Linked DNA regions of Longispora fulva. The protein of the gene in region 2 interacts with the protein of the main gene of each other region in a pairwise test. Links are inferred from orthologs where the notes say so. Each region holds a gene or a part of one and is shown on either strand. Other genes may lie near its edges.

Region 1 (10,974 bases), 950 kb from region 2 along the record:
GGCCGAAGTCGCGGCGCAGCTCGGCTTCGGTCGGCAGCGGCTCGTCCGGCGCGACGGCGGTCAGATGGGCGCACGCGAGCGCGTGCAGCTCCGCCCAGCTCCGATCGGTGGCGGTGGCGGGATCGAAGGTCACCAGGCGCATAGGTCCGAGCCTAGTGTCCGGCGCGCACTGGCACCGCCCCGTTTGTGGGCCGCTGTCCCCAGGGCGATGGTTCGACTCAGACCGGGACGGGGACCGCGCGGCAGCGCGCGCTGACCGGGACCCCGGTCGGCCGCTGTCTCCGGGTCGGGGACGCGGCGTAACCGTCGAAAAAAGGCGGGGCCGGCCATCCTGCGCCGGCCCCGCCTCGCGGGGTTGCTAGCTCTCGCCGCCCGCCTCGACCACGTCGATCGCGGTCACGTCGGACAGCTGGTACTTCTTCACCGCCTGCGCGACCACCTCGGCCGGCACCTGGCCGGTCGCGGCGAGCTGCTGGAGCGTGGCGACCACGATCGACTCGGCGTCGACGTGGAAGTGCCGGCGCAGCGCGCCCCGGGTGTCGGAGCGGCCCCAGCCGTCGGTGCCCAGCGAGGTGTACTCGCCCGGGACCCAGCGCGAGATCAGGTCCTGTACGGCGCGCATGAAGTCGCTGACCGCGATCTTCGGGCCCTGCGCGTCGGCCAGCTGCTGGGTGACGAACGGGATCCGGGCCGGCTCCTCCGGGTGCAGGAGGTTGTGCTCCTCGCACTCGATGGCGTCGCGGCGCAGCTCCGTCCAGGAGGTGACCGACCAGACGTCGGCGGCTACGCCCCACTCCTCGGCGAGGAGGTGCTGCGCCTTGACCGCCCAGCCCATGCCCGTGCCGGAGGCGAGGATGTTCGCCCGGGGCAGGTTGGGGTGCTGGGCCGCCTCAGCGTAGCGGTAGATGCCCTTGAGCAGGCCGTTGACGTCGAGGTTCGCCGGCTCGGCGACCTGCAGCGTCGGCTCGTTGTACACCGTCAGGTAGTAGATGATGTCCTCGGGCGCCTCGCCGAACATCCGGCGGAGACCGTCTTCCATGATGTACGCGATCTCGTACGCCCACGCCGGGTCGTACGTGACGATCGCCGGGTTCGTGGCCGCGATCAGGTGGGAGTGGCCGTCCTCGTGCTGCAGGCCCTCGCCGTTGAGCGTGGTGCGACCCGCCGTGGCCCCGATCAGGAAGCCCCGGGTCATCTGGTCGGCCGCCGCCCAGATGCCGTCGGCGGTGCGCTGGAAGCCGAACATCGAGTAGAAGATGTACAGCGGGATGATCGGCTCGCCGTGCGTGGCGTACGAGGTGCCGGCCGCCGTGAAGCTCGCGACCGAGCCGGCCTCGTTGATGCCCTCGTGCAGGATCTGGCCGGCCGTGGACTCCTTGTACGACAGGAACAGCTCCCGGTCGACCGGCAGGTAGTTCTGGCCGTGCGGCGAGTAGATCTTCGCCGTGGGGAACATGGCGTCCATGCCGAACGTGCGCGCCTCGTCCGGGATGATCGGCGCCCAGCGCTTGCCGATGTTCTTGTCCTTCATCAGGTCCTTGAGCAGGCGGACGAACGCCATGGTGCTGGCGACCTTCTGCTTGCCGGAGCCCTTCTTCAGGTCGGCGTAGGTCTCCTTCGGCGGCAGCGCCAGCGGGATGACCTTGCGGCTGCGGCTCGGCAGGCTGCCGCCGAGCTGGGAGCGGCGCTCCATCATGTAGTGGTACTCGTCGGAGTCGGTGCCCGGGTGGTAGTACGGCGCTGCGTACGGGTCGGCGAGCTGCTCGTCGGTCACCGGGATGAACAGGCGGTCCCGGAACGTCTTGAGGTCGTCGACCGTCAGCTTCTTCATCTGGTGGGTGGCGTTGCGGCCCTCGAAGTTGCCGCCCAGGGTCCAGCCCTTGATGGTCTTGGCCAGGATGACCGTCGGCTGCCCGGTGTGCTCGACCGCCGACTTGTACGCCGCGTACAGCTTGCGGTAGTCGTGCCCGCCGCGCTTGAGACCCCAGATCTCGTCGTCGGACATCGGCTCGACCATCTTCTTGGTCCGCACGTCCCGGCCGAAGAAGTGCTCCCGGACGAACGCGCCGGACTCGGCCTTGTACGTCTGGAAGTCACCGTCAGGCGTGGTGTTCATGAGGTTGACCAGCGCGCCGTCGCTGTCCGCGGCGAGCAGCGGGTCCCACTCCCGGCCCCAGACGACCTTGATCACGTTCCAGCCGGCGCCACGGAAGTGGCTCTCCAGCTCCTGCATGATCTTGCCGTTGCCCCGGACCGGGCCGTCGAGGCGCTGGAGGTTGCAGTTGACCACGAACGTGAGGTTGTCCAGCTCCTCGCGGGCCGCGATGCCGAGTGAGCCCAGCACCTCGGGCTCGTCCGTCTCGCCGTCGCCGAGGAACGCCCAGACCCGCTGGTCGGAGGTGTCCTTGATGCCCCGGTTGTGCAGGTAGCGGTTGAACCGGGCCTGGTACACGGCGTTCAGCGAGCCGAGGCCCATCGACACCGTCGGGAACTCCCAGAAGTCCGGCATCAGCCGGGGGTGCGGGTAGGACGGCAGCCCGCCGCCCGGGTGCGACAGCTCCTGGCGGAACCCGTCGAGCTGGTCCTCGGAGAGCCGGCCCTCCATGAACGCGCGGGCGTACATGCCGGGGCTGGCGTGGCCCTGGTAGAAGATCTGGTCCCCGCCGCCCGGGTGGTTCTTACCCCGGAAGAAGTGGTTGAAGCCCACCTCGTACAGGCTGGCGGAGCTGGCGAAGGTGGAGATGTGACCACCGACACCCACGCCGGGGCGCTGGGCCCGCTGGACCGTCATCGCGGCGTTCCATCGGATGAAGGCCCGGATCCGGCGCTCCAGGGCCTCGTCGCCCGGGAACCACGGCTCGCTCTCCGGCGGGATCGTGTTGATGTAGTCGGTCGTGGTGAGCGGCGGGACGCCGACCTGACGCTCACGGGCGCGTTCGAGAAGACTCAACATCACGTACCGGGCGCGCTGCCGGCCTCGCTCGTCGATGACCCCGTCCAGCGACTCGATCCACTCGAGCGTCTCCGCCGGATCGATGTCCGGAAGCTGGCTCGGAAGGCCGTCGCTGATGACCGGGCGCTTGCGTTCGGTGGCCACGGGCGTTCCTTCGTGTTCAAGAAAGTCGGCTTTTCAGTCCTCATCCTGCCCTGCTGGGGGTGTTCCGTCACGCCACCCGGCCACGTACGCGACGATCAACACAGCTACCCACCAGTAGCTTTACGGCCGTTCAGGGGTTCCGGAGCCGCCCGCCGCACCGTTGAGGTGGTCAGACGGGTATTCTCCGGCGAGTTGGCCAAATTCAGCAGGCGCGCTACTTGCGCCGGGGCAGTATGGCTGTGTGGACTACACACTGCGGGCGTCACTGGGACGACCGCGGACTTCGACGAGGAGGCACTCGACAGTGAGCGCGACGGCTGGCCAGGCCGACGGTATCAAGAGCCTGGTAGACCGGCTCGGGGTTGAGCCGGGCATGGTCGTAATGGAGATGGGGTACGACGACGACGTCGACGAGGATCTCCGCGACGCACTGATCGACCGCTGCGGCGAGCTCGTTGACGAGGACACCGATGAGGTTGTCGACGTTGCGCTGCTGTGGTGGCGTGACGGTGACGGCGACCTGGTGGACATTCTCGTGGACGCGCTGAGCCCACTGGCCGACGACGGTGTCGTCTGGCTGCTGACTCCGAAGTCCGGGCGTGACGGTCACGTCGAGCCCAGCGAGATCACCGAGTCGGCCCCGACCGCGGGGCTTCAGCAGACTTCCAGCATCAGCGCGGGTGCGGACTGGGCAGCGGTCAAGCTCGTCGCCCCGCGTTCCGCCAAGAAGCAGCGTTAAGGAGTCCTGTGACCCTCCAGAGCGGCACCACGGCACCCGAATTCTCCCTCAAGGATCAGAACAACCAGGATGTCGCGCTTGCCGACTTCCGGGGTACCAAGAATGTTCTGCTCGTCTTCTACCCGCTCGCCTTCACCGGCATCTGCCAGGGCGAGCTGTGCGAGGTCCGGGACAACCTGTCGGCGTTCGCCAGCGACGACGTGCAGATCCTGACCGTCAGTGTCGACTCGCCCTTCACCCACAAGGTGTGGGCCGAGCAGCAGGGCTACGACTTCCCGCTGCTCGCCGACTTCTGGCCGCACGGCGCGGTCGCGCAGGCCTACGGCGTCTTCAACGACGAGAAGGGCTTCGCCAACCGGGGCACCTTCCTGATCGACAAGGACGGCGTGATCCGGTTCGCCGAGGTCAACGGGCCCGGCGAGGCGCGCGACCAGTCCGCGTGGACCAAGGCGCTCGCGGCCCTGGCCTAAGGATTTCCGGAACCTACCGGCGGCGGGTTATTGTTGCCGCCGCCGGCTGGGGCGCGTAGCTCAGTGGGAGAGCATCCGCCTTACAAGCGGAGGGTCGGGGGTTCGAAACCCTCCGCGCCCACCAGTGTGACGAGACGCTGACCTGCACACATGGGGTCGGCGTCTCTTGCTGTCCGGATCCGGACGGTGTCCGTTGGTGACCCCCGATCGCCATGATCACCCGGGAGATGTTGCACGCGAGTTGCACGCCTGGATGTTCGTGAGAGCGGGCCGAGGGGGATTCGAACCCCCGGTGGGGCATGGCACGCCAGTGGCCCCACGCACCTTCACGCTTCTCCGCGCGTGCGCGGATAGTGAGTCGCCGTCGTCCTGGTCCTCATCGGGTCCGGTGCCGGGCCGCAACCACAACGGTCGACGTGGCAGACCGCCTGCGGCTTCCCGTGCGCCGGCCGACCGGAAGGGGAGAGCCGGGGCACGGCTGCCGCTGGGCGGCCCGCCGCACCGGCCGCCGCGCCGCGAGGCGCGGCCTTGATCCTGTAGAGAACAATTCGGCAACCACTCGGGGCGCACGCTAGCCGTCTTGAGTCGGATGAAGAATCGGGTTGATCTTTACGAGCATCTCGAGCAGCCTGCCCACGCCTTGCCGTACCTGGCTGCTGTCGTTACGGGCTAGCTCCTCGCATTCCCGCACGGCAGCGTCCCGCTCATCGGCGAACACTAAGAACACGTCAAGCACCGCCGTGTGAATCCAATCGGCGTGGTTGGGGTTAGCGGTGGCAAGAGCTGAGGCGACCACCGCCAGCCCAACGCCGTCATGACGTCGCAGCAGCGCTTCCGTCGTCGCGCGCGTGACGAACGTGTCGCTGGCGTCAAGCACGAGATTCAGTAGCATCTGGCGCGCCGCCGGCATCTCGGCAAGGCTGGCCAATGCACGCCCAGCGTCCGCCCTGTCGCGGAAGTCGGAGCTTCCCGCAAGCCTTATCAGCGCTGCCACTGCTGAGTGTCGTGCCTCTTCCCTCATGGGACCATTCTGTCGGCCGTCGTGCCTCCGGCATGTCAAGCGATCAAGTGGCACGGACCAACCTAGTGGAGAAGCCCGCGTCCACCAGGCGCTCGAACGCTGCGCGTACCTTGTCCGGCATCGGCTGAGGGATCGCGAATCCAAGCGTTGCGTACTCGATGACCCGTTGGGTGCCACCGACGAGCATGTTGACGACTCGGTCGATGTCCCCGATGCTCTCGGTGTACTCGGCGAACGGCAGGGGACGGGAACGCACGTCACCTCGACCTCGGGCCAGAGATGTTGCACGTCAAAGGCTGTGACCTGCGGACACTGCTGCGCCGACGTGCGGAGGGCGGGGGTTCGAAACCCTCCGCGCCCACCAGCGTGACCCAGCCGGCAGTCGGTCGACTACGACATGCCCTGTTCGACGGCCCGGCTGTGCCGTCAACAGGACCCCCACCAACAGTTAATGACTGTTAATCGGGTTAAGGCTGCCTTGAGGGAACCTTCATGTCTTGTTAGCTGACGTCGCGTGACGATGCGGACCTTCGCTTGGTGCGAGGCGTGTACGGCGGCTGTCCACGGAGCCCGTACACGGTGGCCTCGGAAGGACGCCCCCTCACATGACACATGCAATACGTCGGCGGACCGCGCTGATCAGTACGGCGCTCCTGGCCGGTGGGGTGCTGGCCGGCGTCGGCTTCGCCGCCGTCGAGCAGCCGAGCGCGGACCGCGACGTCGTCGTCCGCGAGGCGCTCACCGCGCTGACCGCGTCGTCGGGTCAGCCGGCAGCCCGTTCGTACGACGGGTACACCGCCCGGGACGTCGCCGTCGAGGCGGATGGCAGGCGGCACGTCCGGTTCAGCCGCACGTACAAGGGTCTGCCGGTGCTCGGCGGCGAGGTGGCGCTGCACAGTGGCCCTGACGGCCACTTCGACCCGGTCGCCGGGCCGGCGCTGAACGTCGCCACCACCCCGAAGCTCGACGCGGCCACCGCGACCGGCGCGATCGGCAGGTACGCCGGCTACACGGTGAAGGACACCCCGTTCCTGGCCGTCGACGCCCTCGACGGCGCGCCGGCCCTGGTCTGGGCGGTGCGGGCCGACAAGGTCGCCGCCGACGGCACCCCGAGCAACGCGACCTTCCGGGTCGACGCGGCCTCGGGCAGGGTCCTGGGCGCCACGGACAGCATCCACACCCTCGCCGCCGCCGGCTCCGGCTCGGGCGCCGCGCCGGCGCGGGCGGTGAACGCTGGTCCGGTCGCCGGGAACGGCAAGGGCCTGCTGGTCGGCAACGTGGCGATCGGCGTCAACCAGAAGGCCGACGGGACCTACGAGCTGAAGGACCCGAACCGGGGCAACATGGAGACCCGCGACGGGCAGAACAAGGGTGACGGCTCCGGCCCGCTGTCGCTGTCGCAGACGGTCGCGTTCTCCAGCGCCACCAGCACTTTCGGCAACAACGCGAACAGCGACCGGGCGTCGGCTGCCGTGGACGCGCACTACGGCGTGGCCGCCACCTGGGACTACTACAAGAACGTGCACGGCCGCAACGGCATCGACGGCCAGGGCACCGGTGCCCGGTCGGACGTGCACTACGGCCAGAACTACGAGAACGCGTTCTGGGACGACGGCTGCTACTGCATGACCTACGGCGACGGCGCGTCCAACACGCACCCGCTGACCGAGCTGGACGTGGCCGGGCACGAGATGAGCCACGGCGTGACCTCGCACACGGCGAATCTGGACTTCGGCAGCCCCGGGGCCGGGATCTTCAAGGAGTCCGGCGGGATCAACGAGTCCAATAGTGACATCTTCGGCACTCTGGTCGAATTCTATGCGAACAATCCGAACGACAACCCGGACTACTACATCGGCGAGGTCCTCGACCTCAACGGCAACGGCACGCCGCTGCGGTACATGGACGACCCGACCAAGGACGGCCGGTCGAAGGGTTGCTGGACGGCCACCATGGGCACGTCCTACGACCCGCACTACACCTCCGGGGTCGGCAACCACTTCTTCTTCCTCACGGCCGTTGGCTCCGGTGCGCGCGCCGTCAACGGGGTGAACTACAACAGCCCGACCTGCAACAACGCCCCGGCGGTGAACGGGATCGGCAACGACAAGGCCGGCAAGATCTGGTACCGGGCGCTGACCACCTACATGGTGAGCACCGAGACGTACCCGAAGGCGCGGATTTCCACCCTGAAGGCGACCAACGACCTGTACGGCGGCGCGGAGTGCACCGCGATCAAGGCCGCGTGGACCGCCGTGGGCGTCGTCGCCCAGGCCGGCGAGCCGGCGTGCGCCGGTCCCACCCCGAGCCCGAGCGCGTCGGCCAGCCCGACCGCGCAGCCGTCGCCGACCGTCTCGGCGTCGCCCACCCCGACCGGTTCGGCCTCGCCCACCCCGGCCGGTTGCGCCGGCCAGCAGCGGGTCTCCAACGGCGGGTTCGAGGTCGGCACCGCGCCGTGGACCGGGACCACCGCGGCGATCAAGGCCGCCACCACGGGCCAGCCGGCGCACGGCGGTACCCGGATCGGGTGGCTCGGCGGCAAGGGCGCCACGGCGACGGAGTCGCTGTCGCAGCAGGTCACCATCCCGGCCGGTTGCAAGGCGAGCCTGAAGTTCTACCTGCACATCGACACCGCGGAGTCGGGCAGCACGGTGTACGACAGGTTCTCGGTCCTGGTCGGCGGCACCACGCTCGGCAGCTACTCCAACGCCAACAAGGCCGCCGGGTACGTGCTGCGCACCTTCGACCTGTCGGCGTACGCCGGCCAGACGGTCACTCTGAAGTTCACCGAGAGTGAGGACTACTCGCTACAGACCAGCTTCGTCCTCGACGACGTGAGCGTCACGACCTCCTAGGCACCGCAGGGAAGAGGGGTGGGGCCGGCCGAAACATGGCCGGCCCCATTTGGCGACTGGGTAACCGTTTACCTGGCCGGGCGCAGGACATACACTCCGTGCACGAGTGGTGCGACCCCAGGGGGTTGACGTGGGATCCGATCTCGAGGCCGAACTCGACCGGGCACTGGTGGACGGGCCGTTCCACCTGGCGTTGTCGCTGGCCGTGCGCCGCCGGGGCCTGGGTCTGGGCAGGCTCCAGTGTCGGCTCGCCGAGCGCGGCATCAAGATCAGTACGGCCACGTTGAGTTACTGGTGCACCGGGCGGTCCCAACCCGAGCGGGCGGAGTCGCTGCACGGGGTCGCCGTCCTGGAGGAGCTGCTGTCGCTGCCGGCCGGGTCCCTGGTCGGGCTGCTCCGTTCTCCCCGGGCCCGGCCCCGGGGCGGCCGCCGCAGCAACCGCGACCTGGATCTGCGGGCCTGGGACTCCGACGAGGTGCTCCAGCTGGCTGAGCCGCTGAACATTCCGAAGCGGTCCGGGCTGCAGACGTTGAGCATCGATGAGCAGATCACGCTCGGCGCGGTCGGGGGCGATCAGCGGTGCCGGGTCCGGCAGACGCTGGTGGCGCTCGAGGACGGGGCGAACCGGCTGGTCGAGCTGTGGCAGGCCGACGAGCCGGGAGGGCCGCCGGCCAGGTACACCGACCTGCGGGGTTACCGGATCGGCGAGGTGCGGTGGGAGGCGGACCGCGGCTTTCTCGGCACCGAACTGCTGCTCGACCGGCCGCTGGCGGCGGGGGACACGACGGCGGTGGAGCATGTCGTGCATGTTCCGGGGCCCACGGATTCGACCAGGCTCGGGCGGATCCTGGCGCATCGGGTGCGGATGTACACCCTCCAGATCGTTTTCGCCGGGGGAGTCGTGCCGGCCCGTTGCGAGGCGTTCCACCAGACCTCGCTGACCGCTCCCGAGGACGGACTTCGCGAGGTGCTGCCCGACCACATCCCCAGCGTGTGCATGGTGGTCACCGACGCGCGGCCGGGGGTGTACGGCATCCGGCTGGACTGGTGACCGCGTCCGTCGGAACCCACTGGCGGCGGATTATCGTCGCCGTCCGCCGGCTGGAGCGTGTAGCTCAGTGGGAGAGCATCCGCCTTACTGGCGGAGGGTCGGGGGTTCGAAACCCTCCGCGCCCACCCAGTTTGACCAGGGCCTCTACATCGCAGGTAGAGGCCCTGGCCTATTTTTTGCCCGTTTCGTTGGGCTATGCATGGAGTGAGTAGTTGGCTGCACGGTGGCCGCGTACCGTATTTGATACGGGCTGAGTGGAGTCAATTGAACTACTCAAGTTCGGCTGGCGCGGCAATGGCGCGGCCCCCGTGCCAATATTCAAGGTATGGCCGAACGCGATTCCCAGCCCGTCGAGAACGACTACCGGCACCTCCCGCCCCGGATCCGCCCCGAGGACATGATCGAAACCCAGGCGACGGACCCGCCGAACGAGGACGTCTTTCCCGAGGGCTCCGTGGCCAGGTGGACCATCGGGAACGTTCCTACCGGCTTCTGACTCAGACCCGTGCTGTCATAACGCCAGCTGGTAGCGGGTGTACTCGTCGAACGTGGCGACCGCCGCGAATCCGAGTCGCCGCAACACCGCCACGCTCCGGTCGTTGCCATGCGTCACCCCGGCGAAGAGGTCGGTGGCCCTCAGGCTGACCCGGGCGTACTCCGCCACGGCCCGGCCGGCCGCCGTCGCGTACCCGTGGCCGACGTGCCCGGCCCCCAGCCAGTACCCGAGGACGTAGTGCGGCGGCTTGACCGGGTTGAGGTCGATTCTGCCGATCAGGGTGCCGTTGAGGCGCAGCCCGTAGTGCAGGTTGTCGTCGTCGGGGGAGGCGAAGTAGTCGAGGATCTCGGTGCGGGTGGCCGCGACCTCCTCGGCGTAGTCGGGCCCGAGGTGGTCCCGGCTGGCCTGGAGTAGCTCGAAGTACGCGTCGGCGTCGGCCACGCCCAGCTCGGTGAGGACCAGTCCGGCGCGGTCGGTGGTCAGCGGGGGCAGGCTCATGGCTGTCGAACCTATGGGGCAGCCCGGACGTCGGCAAAGCGATTTCCGGGGTGCGGCGCGCCCGAAATGGGTAACATGAAGGAGATTTTTTGGGAGGTGCTGGCGATGCGCATCGTTCGAGGCACGGTCCTGGCGGGGTTGGTCGGCACGGCCACCTGGCTCGGCGTCATGATGCTCTGGCAGGTGCTGGCCGGCAAGCCGGTCGCGCACGTGTTCACCCCCATCGCGCACACTTTCCGCAAGAGTGTCGCCCTCGACGGGCGGGCCGGCGTGTCCACGGTGCTGGTCGCCGTCGTGGCCGTGTTCGCGGTGACGATGGTGTTCACCATGGCGCTTGAGGTGATCGAGTCGCAGCGGGTGGCCGGCAGTGGGCCGTGGATGGTCGGCGGGGCCACGATCCTGGCCGGGGTGTTCTGGGTGTTCACCCACATGTTCGCGTGGAACGCCGCTGACCCGACCGCCGCCGACCACCTGTCCAAGGGTGGGGGCTGGCTCGCGAGCATCATCACGGGCGCGGTGGTCGCCACGGTGCTGCTGCCGGCGCGGCTGCCCGACGAGCGGTTCTTCACCACCGACCCGACCTCGGGCGACTCGATCGACACCAGGCCGCTGCCGCACTAAAGTCAAGATCAACACCTTCGGACGGTTACGGAGACACCTGCCCCGGTCCTGTCGGCCGGGGCCTGGGCGTGCGACCGAAGTAGTACGCCGCCCTAGTCAGTCCAGATGACCCGGCCCCCGGGTGGT
Region 2 (10,412 bases):
CCTTCACGACGGACGCGTGCACCCGGCGCACCGCGTCCGACCCGGCCAACGCGCCGTCGGGCTCCCCCACACTGGGAACGTTGGTAGGCGCCAGCCCACCGAACACCTCGGGGAAGCCGTTGGTGTTGACCGTGTCCCGCAGCTCCTTGTAGATGCCCTTGATCGGGTCGGGCATCACGGCGTTGACCGTGCTCACGATGCTGCTGTTCCGGATGGCGCTCGACAGGCCCGGCACCGAGGACGACGCCAGCGGGGCCGTCACCATCCACGCGACGAGCAGCACGGCGACGATCGAGACCAGCGCGCCGCCGATGTCGTCGAGCACCTGCGCCCCGCTGTCGCGGATGCCCTGCCGCAGCCGGCTGCCGAGCCACGCGCACAGCGCCTGGAGCAGCAGCGCGATCGCGAAGATCACCGAGAGGGCCGCGAGGACCCGGATCGTGGGGCTGTCGAAGTAGACCGCGATGGACGGGGCCACCTGCAGGCCCAGCAGGGCGCCGCCGAAGAAGCCGACGAAGGACAGGATCCCGATCACGAAACCCTGCCGGTAGCCGTTGATCGCGAAGAGCAGGGCGAGGACGACGAGGATGATGTCGACAAGGTGGCCGGGCATGACGCCAGGCTATCTCAGCTCGGCAATCCGATCCTGATCCCACGGAACGGACCATTGCGCGATATCCAGGAGCACTGACAACACTCCGGCCGTGAAACCCCATACCTGCATGTCCGCGACCTCGAAGGCCGGCGAGACGTACCCGCTGGAGTGCCGGACCCGGATCCGGTTGGCCGGGTCGACCAGGTCGGCGATCGGCACCCGGACCACCCGGGCCACCTCGCCGGCGTCGACCGGGCCCACCGGGTGCGGCGAGTGCCACCAGGCGAGCACCGGGGTGACGATGTAGTCGCTGACCGGAATCCACAGGTCGGGCAGGGTGGTGAGGACCTGGACGCTCGCCGGGTCCAGGCCGACCTCCTCCTCGGCCTCGCGGAGCGCCGTGACCGCAGGGTCGTCCTCGCCCTCGTCGGCGGCGCCGCCGGGGAAGGCCGGCTGGCCGGCGTGGTTGCGCAGGGTCGCGGCGCGCTCGAGGAGCAGCACGTCGGCGGCAGGGGCGAAGTCCCCGGTCGTCGGGCTCGTGCCGAGCAGGATCAGCACCGCACTGCGCCGCCCCCCGGACTCCGGCGGCGCGAACCGGGTGAAGTCCGCCGTGGTGGACTCGTTGATCCGCTCCACGATCGGCGGCAGCCAGTCGGGCAGGTCGGTCACAGGTGCTCCTTGACGAGCGTGCCCAGCGTCGCGTCGTCCAGCGCCGGTCCGCTGTAGGTGTGGGTCACGTGGCCGCTGGGGTCCCCGGCCGGCCGCCCGGCCTCGCGCCGCGCCGCTCCCGGTCTCACAGCTCGATGCCCGCCCGCTCGGCGATCTGCGCGACCCGGTCCCCCTTCAGCAGCCGCACGGCCGCCTCCGGTTCCGTCGGTCCCACCCCGTACGACGGGCACAGCGGCGCCAGCGAGCACGCCCCGCACGCCGGCTTCCGCGCGATGCACACCCGACGCCCGTGGAAGATGATCCGGTGCGACAGCATCGTCCAGTCCCGACGGTCGATCAGCGCGGCGACCTCGTGTTCGATCTTCACCGGGTCGGTGGACGTGGTCCATCCGAACCGGGTGGCGAGCCGCTGGAAGTGGGTGTCGATGGTCAGCCCCGGCACCCCGAATCCGTCGCCGAGCACGACGTTCGCGGTCTTGCGCCCGACCCCGGGCAGCGAGACCAGCTCGGCCATCGTCCCGGGCACCTCGCCGCCGAACCGGTCGACGAGCCCCTGGCCGAGCCCGATCAGCGAGGTGGCCTTGTTCCGGAAGAAGCCGGTGGGCCGGATGATCTCCTCCAGCTCGGCGCGGTTCGCGCTGGCGTAGTCCTCGGCCGTCCGGTACTTCGCGAACAGCGCCGGGGTGGTCAGGTTGACCCGCACGTCGGTGCACTGGGCGGACAGGATCACCGCGACGGTCAGTTCCAGGACGTTGGTGAAGTCGAGCTCGCACACCGCGTCGGGATGCAGCGCGGCCAGCTCCCGGCTGATCTTCCTGGCGCGTCGTTTGAGCGCGAGCGGGGTCTCCACCGGAGCGGAGGCCGGGACGTGCGAGGGTCGGCGCCGCCGCCGGACGGGCGAGTCTGTCACAACCCCGAGCCTACTGGGGCGTCAGTGCCCCGTCGTCTCCGATCGTGGCGGCGCTGGCCTTCAGGTCGGCCTTCGACAGGTCCCGGATCAGGGTCAGTGCCTGCTTCTTCGGGTCGATCGACGGATACCCGCCGTCCACCATCACGGTCGGCAGCACCTTTCCGGAGACCCAGGTCCCGTCCGCGCGCAGGGTCGCCGACACCACGCCGCCGATCCCGGTCGGCCCGGCGCTGGACAGCACGCGGTACCCGGAGAAGTTGCCCATCGAGTACGCGATGAGCCTGCCCTTGTAGAACTCCATCCCGCGCAGCACGTGCGGCCCGTGCCCGATGATCAGGTCGGCCCCGGCGTCGACCATGGCCCGGGCGAACTTGATCGGGTCGCCCCGGTTCTCGCCGAGGAAGTTCTCCGTCCCCGGCTTGACGTGCGCGTACGCCGCCCCTTCCGCCCCGATCTGCATCTGGACGACGACGAGATCCGCCTGGGTGGCCGCCGTGCGGACCAGCTCTGCGGCCTTGGGGACGTCGAGGAGGGACGCGCCCCAGGAGTAGGGCGAGAAGCCCAGCACCGCGACCTTGAGCCCCTTGACCTCGACCATCGTGATCTCTCCCGGGCCGCCGGTGGGCTTGAGCCCGGCCGTGGCGAGGGTCTTGCGGGTGTTGGCCAGCCCGGTCGGGCCCATGTCGAGTGTGTGGTTGTTGGCGAGGTTGAGGACGCCGAACCCGGCCGTCTTGAGGTGTTCGGCGTAGCCTGGCGGCAGTCGGAACGCGAAGCAGCCCTCCTCGGGCTTCCCGTTGACCTCCTTGCACTTCTTGTGCCCGGTGTCCTCGGTGAGCGGGCTCTCCAGGTTGCCCATGATCAGGTCGCCGGTGAGCGGGGCCCGCTGGAAGAAGTCCCTGCCGCCGTTCGGCGGGAGCAGGGTCGGGGCCGCGCCCATGATCACGTCGCCCGTGCCGGTGATGGTCACCGTGGGCGGCTCGGCCGACGGCGTGGGGACGGGAACAGATTCCGTCGATGGCACACCGGCAGAAACCGGCTTCTTCTGCTCATCTGTGTCGATGGTGAAGCCGACGACCACCGCGCCGACGCCGAGCAGCATCACCGCCGCCAGGCCTGCGACCAGCCAGTTCTTCCCGCCTGCCACCATCGGGCACCTCTCTCAGCCGAAGCCTCAGCCGGGGCAGCCTAGCCTCTGGCCTTTTAGAAAGAGTTCAGCAATACTCGGCTGGTGTCGCAGATAACCATCGCCATCGTCGGGGCCGGGAGCCGGGGCGGCTCGTACGCCGACTGGGTCGCCCGTCATCCCGAGCACGCCCGGGTCGTCGCCGTCGCCGAGCCCCGGGTCGAGTACCGGGACAAGCTCGTCACCGCCCACGAGGCCGAGGCGTTCACGGACTGGCGCGAGATCATCGCCAGGGGCGAGCGGATCGCCGACGCCGTGGCGATCTGCACCCAGGACGCCGACCACCTGGAACCTGCCCTCGCGTTCGCGGCCGCCGGCTACCACATCCTGCTGGAGAAGCCCCTGGCTCCCACCGAGGACGAGTGCCGGCGGATCGTCGCGGCCTGCGCCGAGGCCAAGGTGATGCTCGCCGTCTGCCACGTGCTGCGGTACACGCCCTACACCGCGCTGGTGCGGCAGGCGCTGCCCCGGATCGGGAAGATCGTCAGCATCCAGCACCTCGAACCGGTCGGCTTCTGGCACCAGGCGCACTCCTTCGTCCGGGGCAACTGGCGCAACACAGCCGAGTCGACGTTCATGCTGCTGGCGAAGTCCTGCCACGACATCGACTGGCTGCAGTACGTCGTCGGCGCGCCGATCAGCCGGGTCTCCAGCTTCGGCGGCCTCGCGCACTTCACCCGGGACAACCAGCCCGCCGGCGCGGCCGACCGGTGCACGGACTGCGCGCTCACCGACTGCTCGTACGACGCCCGGAAGATCTACAACCGGTTCTTCGACGAGGGCCGGCGCGGCTGGCCACTGACCATCCTCACCCCCGACCCGACGGCTGAGACCCTCGACGAGGCGCTGCGCGACGGCCCCTACGGCCGGTGCGTCTACGCCTGCGACAACGACGTCGTCGACCACCAGGTCGTCGCATTGGAGTTCGAGGGCGGCGCGAGCGGCGCGTTCACGATGACGGCGTTCAACGAGCAGGCCCACAGAAAGACCCGCATCTTCGGTACGCACGGCGAACTCGACGGCGACGGCGAGTCCGTCCGGGTCTTCGAGTTCGCCACCCGCACCTGGGAGAACGTCGAGGCGGAGTCCACGGGGGACGCCAGCGCCTCCGGCGGGCACGGCGGCGGCGACGACGGCATCATGGCCGCCTTCACGGCCGCCGTCCGCACCGGCGACCCCGAACACATCCGCAGCGGCGGCGAGGCCTCACTGAACTCGCACCTCGCGGTCTTCGCCGCCGAGCGGGCCCGTCTGCGGGGGACGGTCGAGACGGTCCGATAGCCGTCCTTCGCATCGATGGGCGTGGCGGGCAAATGGTAATGTGCCGCCCATGGCGCAGGTCGAGTTCAGTCCGGACGAGCTCGACGGGTTCGCCGCCGTGCTCGACGGGTTGGACGCCAGCCTCGACGCCCTCAGCCGGTATGCCGACGTGACCTGCCGCGCCGTCGACGACATGGGTGACCTGCGCGAGCCCCTCGACGGGCTCGCGCAGGCACACGCCCAGGTGTTGCGGGACAGCCAGTCCGGGCTGGGGCGCACGGCGCACCTGCTGGGCCAGGCGGCCCGGGAGTACCGGGCGCGGGATGTGGACGCGGCGACCAGCCTGGACAGGCTGCGGGGCAGCTCGTCCGCCCCGGGCTACGCCGCCACGGGCGGCACCGGCCCGGGTGGCGCGGACGTTCCTCCGCTCCCGATCCCCGAGTTCCACCGCCACGAGCGCCTCGCCGGCACCGAGGAACGCCTCGCCGAATACACCGACCTGTGGCACCGGCTGACCACCGACAACCTCCGCGCCCTCGTCACCGGCCCGCTCACCGGCCGGGTCGAGCGGCTCAGCTGGCTCGCCGCCGCGTACGCGACCCTCGGCACCGGCACGGCCGCCGTCCTCGACGAGATCGGTGCCGGCATCCCCACCTGGCGGACGCCGGCCGGCGCGGAGTTCGACGGCCACCTGCGCCACTGGCGGGCCGGCCTGTCCGGCGTCGCCGAGCTCGACCACGCCGTCGCCACCGAGCTGACCAGGGTGTCCGCCACCTGGGCCCGCTGCACCGAACGGGTCCTCGACCTCGCCGACGAACTGCTCGACGGCCCCCTGCCGCGCCTGCGCGCCCTGGTCTACCCGGACCGCAGCCTGAAGATCTGGCTGGTCCCGGCCCAGACCCAGGAGATCTACTCCGAGCTGCGCCGGGGCCTGGCCCTGCTCGCCGACATCGGCACCGACCTCGCGAAGGTCGAGCGGGCCGGCACGGCAATGGCCGACCAGCTCGGCCAGTGGCGGGGCGCGTGCGAGTCACTCCTGCCGAGCGCCGGCCGACGCGCATGAGCTTCGGGGAGCGCGACCAGCCGACGACGCCGTTCGGTGGCGTTCCCGGTCCGCGTACCGAGCCACCGGAGGTGGGGATGGACCTGTCCTCGACGGCGTTCGACGACCACTTCGCCCAGCTGGGGCAGTGGGCGAAGGAGGGTTGGCACTGGGACGACATCGAGTCCCGGGTCTACGACCTCTTCGACATCCCCGACCAGCACCGCCCTCCGGACTAAAAACCCGACCACCATTCGGTTACGCCGCGTCTCCGCACCCTGCCCGACGGCACCTCCACGGGAAGGTCAGCGGGCCCCGGCCCCAAAACGGCCCCCGGACCGGGCGTCAGCCCCACGCGCGGGGTCTGGCCAGCCAGGCCTTGCCGCCTTCGAGCACCGCCGCGTGCACCGCCCGTGCCAGCCGCGCGCCCCACACGGACCGCGGCCCGCCATACGGCTCCGATTCGCCCGTCACCGGACAGAGCAGGCACGACGCGTTGCTCGCCGTGCCGGTCGCCTCGATGCCCAGTTCCCACATCGCCTGCGCCTTGGCCTCCGCCGCCGTGGCGACGGCGTTCACGAGTGCCGCGTCGGACAGCCGGACCGGCAGGAAGCACACGAGGTTGATCGTGCCCGGCCGCATCCGGCGCAGGTGCCCGTCCGGGGCCGCGGCCCAGGCCGGGCTCCCGAGCCCGACGGTCGCGTGCGCCGTCACCCCGGCGTCGGCGGCCGAGACCACCTCGCGGACGTCCACCCCGGTCAGCAGCCCCACCCCGGGACCGGTCAGTCCGAGCCCCGCCGCCAACTCGCCGACATGTTCGGACGGGTCCGGCCGGCTGTAGGACATGGGGACGGTCGCGTTGAGGACCCAGTCTCGGACGCCCAGCCCGCCGCCATGCACACCGCTGGAGACCGCCGTCATGGGGGCGGGAAGTCTCCAGTACAAAATGGGGATTTGGAACCCGGATTCGGGCCGTGAGGTGAGTGTGCCGTCCACGCCCCCATCGTGTCCGACGGAGAAAACGACCTTGATCGTGGGTGCTGGCCCGTTTCCGACAACGATGGGCCTAGACTCGACTCGCGCGGGCACACCTGCGCGAGTGGAGGTTGCAGACGATGGATGAGGTACTGGGTCGCAGCGGGATCTTCCAGGGGGTAGATCCGGAGGCCGCCGAGGCGCTCGCGAAGGACATGGAGTACATCGACGTCCGCAAGGGTGACGTCGTGTTCAGCGAAGGTGAGCCTGGGGACAGTCTGTACATCGTGCTGTCCGGCAAGGTGAAGATCGGTCGCCGGGCTGTGGACGGGCGACAGAACCTGATCGCGGTCATGGGCCCGAGTGACATGATCGGCGAGCTCTCGCTGTTCGACCCCGGGCCGAGGACGGCGACCGCGACGGCGGTGACCGACACCCGTCTGTCCCGGCTGCGCAAGCAGGCCCTGCGTCCGTGGCTGACCAACCGGCCGGAGATCGCGGAGCAGCTGCTCCGAGTCCTCGCCCGCCGGCTCCGCCGCACCAATGACGCACTGGCCGACCTGATCTTCACGGACGTGCCCGGCCGGGTCGCCAAGAACCTGCTGCAGATGGCCAGCCGGTTCGGCACCCGCGACGGCGGCGTCCTGCGGGTCACGCACGACCTCACCCAGGAGGAGCTGGCCCAGCTGGTCGGCGCGTCCCGGGAGACCGTGAACAAGGCCCTGGCGGACTTCGCGTCGCGCGGCTGGCTGCGCCTCGACGGCAAGAGCGTGATCATCCTGGACCCCGAGCGCTTGGCCAGGCGCGCCCGGGTCTGACGGGATCCGCCGAGAACGAATCTGGACGGCGCAGTGAGCAGGTCCGCAGGGCTGGCCCTAGCGGACCTGCTCACTGCTTGCCAGATTCGCCCGCAGCGGGCCACTGCGCCTTAGAGCAAGATCAAGATCTTTATTTGTTACGCCGCGTCCCTTCTTCGGCACGCGGCGGTCTTCCCGCGCTGGTCAGAGGGCCGGGGTCACCCTGGCCTGGTCGGGGTGCGCCGCACCGGTCGTCAGCGATGCCAGCAGGGCGTCGCTCGCCGGCCGCTCCGCGAGCTGCTGCGTCGAGTACGCCAGCTCCACGGCCACCGTCGCCACCTCCCGCGCCTCCACCAGCTCCCCGGCGGCGGCCAGCGCCGAGGCGAGTGCCCGCTGGGCCACGATCCGGCTGCGCAGTTCCTCCACCGGGGACTCCGCCGCCCACCGGGCGTGCGCCACAGCCTCGTCGATCCTGCCGGCCTGGAGCAGCGCCTGGGCGTAGTGCGCGACGGCCTGGGTGCGGGGCAGCAGCAGCGACGGGCAGGCCGCGCACGCCGACACCTCCTCCAGCAGTTCCAGCGCGCGGTCGACGTCGCCCTGGGCGCGCCGGGCCTCGGCGAGCAGCACGAGCGGGCCGACCCTCGCCGCGTCCTGGGCGTCGTACGTCGACACGAGCTTCAGCGTCTGCAACGCCTCCTCCTCGGCCGCCGCGACGTCCCCCAGCTCCAGCCGGACATAGCCCCGGATGGTGCGGGCCATGCCGATGAGCAGCGGGTGGCCGGCCCGGGTCGAGTACGCCTCGGCCTCGTTGAGCAGGTCCACGGCCTGGGCGGGCTCGGCCAGCCCCCGGGCGACCACCCCGCGCACGATCATGGCCAGCCCCCGGCCCCAGTCGTCGTCGGTGGCCGCGAAGTCGCGGTACGCCCGCCGGGCCTCGCGGTCGGCCTCGGCCAGCTCGCCCAGCTCGGCGGCGGCGAACGCCTCCACACTGCGCAGGGTCCCGACGGCCCAGTGTTCACCGACCCGCTCGCCGAACGGCAGGAAGGCAGTGGCGAGCCGGCGGGCCTCGGCGAGTTTGCCGCCGAGTAGGCGCGCGAAGGCCGTCGTACCCCGGATCCATGCTCTGCCGACCGGGTCGTCGAGCTCGGCGAACAGGCGCGCGGCCCGGCCGAGCACGGTGTCGGCCGCATCGAAGTCGCCCCGGGTGGTGGTGACCCAGCCGAGGTGCTGCAACGCCCACGCCTGGTTGCGCCGATCCCCGGAGTCGACGGAGACCTTGTGCGCGGCCTCGAACCGCTGGGCGGCCTCGGTCAGCTGCCCGGCCAGGTAGTCGGCCATCCCGAGCCGCAGCAGCGCCTCGGCCCGTTGGGTGGGGATGTTGGCGGCCTCCGCGCCGGCGAGGGCCTCCGTCCACAGCCGCACGGCCTGCTCGGCGTCGCCCAGCACCCGGTGGGCGCGGCCGGCCAGGAGCTGGGCCTGCACCCGCACCAGCGGGTCGGCGTCGGCGAGGACGGGCGCCACGTGGTCGAGGGCGTCGTGCGGCCGGGCGAGTTGGAGCAGCGCGCGGGCGTAGGTGACCTGGTCGGAGGCTGACAGGGCACCGCCGGACAGGGCCGCGGCGCGTTCGGCGTACCGGGCGGCCTGCGTCGGGTCCCCACCCGACACCGAGCGCCGGGCCAGCCGGCCGAGGGCCGCGACCCCGAGCCGCGTGACGCTGGGCCGGTTGGGCTCGTCCTGGTCCTCGCGGAGGCCCATGGCCTGGCCGAAGTGCAGGGCCTGCTCGGCGTGCTCGGCGATGAACAGGTCGACGTCCACGGCGGACATGCCGGCCGGCGGGGAGGCCGACACCCAGCGGGCCAGCTCCGCGTGCCGTTCGGCCTTGTCCGCCATGCCCACCCCCGCGTACGCCGCCTGGCGCATCAGCGGGGTGGTGAACGAGTAGCCGTACCGTAGCCGGCGCAGCATCCGTCGGCTGAGCAGCTCTTCGAGCACCGGTTCGAGTTCGTCCTCCTGGGAGCCGAGCAGCATCTCCAGCGCACCGGACGGAACGGTGTCGCCCACGACGGCCGCAGCCCGGAGCACGGAACGCGACTCGGGCGGCAGGGCGTCGATGCGGGCGGCCAGGACGGCGGCCAGGTCCCGGGACAGCAGCCGGCCGTCGAGCGAGCCCGGCTCCAGGGTCCACTGGTTGTCCACGGAGGTCAGCAGGCCGCGCTCCTGGAGCAGGGTGACCAGCTCCGCGAGGTAGAACGGGTTGCCCAGCGCGGTGGCGAGCAGCTTGTCCTCGTCGGCCTGCGCGAGCCGGCCACCCGAGAGGTACGCCGACAGCAGCCGGGCGGCGTCGGCCCCCCGGAGCGGGGACAGCGCGTGCACCTCGGCGTCGGAGATCCGGCCGAGCACCCCGGCCGTGCGGACCAGCTCCGGGCGGCCCAGCAGCAGCACCAGCACCGGCCCGGTCAGCCGGGACAGCATCGCGCCGAGCGCGTCGATGCTCTGCGGGGTCGCGTCGTGCGCGTCGTCGACCTCGACCAGCAGCGGGGTCTCGGTGGCCAGCGCGGAGATCAGGGTGGCGACGGCCGCGGGGACCGCCTCCTCCTCGGACTGCTCCCTGCCGAGCCGCTCGGGCTGCATGACCGGCAGCTCGCCGAAGCCGAGCAGGGCGAGCAGCAGGTCGATGCTGATCGGATCCTTGACCTTGCCGCCCTTGGCCAGCCGCTCGGACACCCGGCGCAGCCGCTCCTCGGCGACGCCCTTGGTCAGCCCGGGGTGGGTGTTGCTGTCCTCCGGGTTGAGCCCGATGGCGACCCGGACCAGGTCGGCGAGGGGGGCGAGTCTCCTGCGTTCCCCGTACGCCGCGCAGCGCACCGACAGCGTCCTGGTCCCGCGCTTGGCCGCCTTGCGGGCCGCCTCGGCCGCGAACCGGCTCTTGCCGACCCCCGCCTCGGCCGTGACCACGAGAATACGCGGCTCGCCCCGGTCGA

What was found.
Region 1: the proteins of nth (region 2) and aceE interact in binary tests that used the Escherichia coli proteins (3 or more experiments, as listed by UniProt). The link is inferred for Longispora fulva from one-to-one orthologs.

Annotation. Positions count from the first base shown.
Region 1 is NZ_JADOUF010000001.1:5,083,279-5,094,252, reverse strand. The notes cover bases 159-3,491. They hold aceE (pyruvate dehydrogenase (acetyl-transferring), homodimeric type), read right to left. Parts: upstream 3,098-3,491; coding sequence 359-3,097; downstream 159-358. Other genes in these bases: IW245_RS22725 (DUF3052 domain-containing protein), read left to right, coding at 3,402-3,491. Outside these bases: IW245_RS22735 (GNAT family N-acetyltransferase), read right to left, coding at 1-142; more of IW245_RS22725, read left to right, coding at 3,492-3,836; IW245_RS22720 (peroxiredoxin), read left to right, coding at 3,845-4,306; IW245_RS22710 (hypothetical protein), read right to left, coding at 4,878-5,327; IW245_RS22700 (M4 family metallopeptidase), read left to right, coding at 5,933-8,182; IW245_RS22695 (hypothetical protein), read left to right, coding at 8,313-9,233; IW245_RS22685 (hypothetical protein), read left to right, coding at 9,559-9,729; IW245_RS22680 (GNAT family N-acetyltransferase), read right to left, coding at 9,745-10,227; IW245_RS22675 (hypothetical protein), read left to right, coding at 10,333-10,848. UniProt on the Escherichia coli protein: Component of the pyruvate dehydrogenase (PDH) complex, that catalyzes the overall conversion of pyruvate to acetyl-CoA and CO(2).
Region 2 is NZ_JADOUF010000001.1:6,044,037-6,054,448, forward strand. Bases 252-3,022 are described here. They hold nth (endonuclease III), read right to left. Parts: upstream 2,115-3,022; coding sequence 1,389-2,114; downstream 252-1,388. Other genes in these bases: IW245_RS27315 (MarP family serine protease), read right to left, coding at 252-613; IW245_RS27320 (NUDIX hydrolase), read right to left, coding at 623-1,264; IW245_RS41795 (hypothetical protein), read right to left, coding at 1,261-1,392; IW245_RS27330 (CapA family protein), read right to left, coding at 2,185-3,022. Outside these bases: more of IW245_RS27315, read right to left, coding at 1-251; more of IW245_RS27330, read right to left, coding at 3,023-3,321; IW245_RS27335 (Gfo/Idh/MocA family protein), read left to right, coding at 3,403-4,638; IW245_RS27340 (hypothetical protein), read left to right, coding at 4,688-5,680; IW245_RS27345 (hypothetical protein), read left to right, coding at 5,677-5,898; IW245_RS27350 (adenosylcobinamide amidohydrolase), read right to left, coding at 6,005-6,655; IW245_RS27355 (Crp/Fnr family transcriptional regulator), read left to right, coding at 6,775-7,452; IW245_RS27360 (AAA family ATPase), read right to left, coding at 7,636-10,412. UniProt on the Escherichia coli protein: DNA repair enzyme that has both DNA N-glycosylase activity and AP-lyase activity. The DNA N-glycosylase activity releases various damaged pyrimidines from DNA by cleaving the N-glycosidic bond, leaving an AP (apurinic/apyrimidinic) site.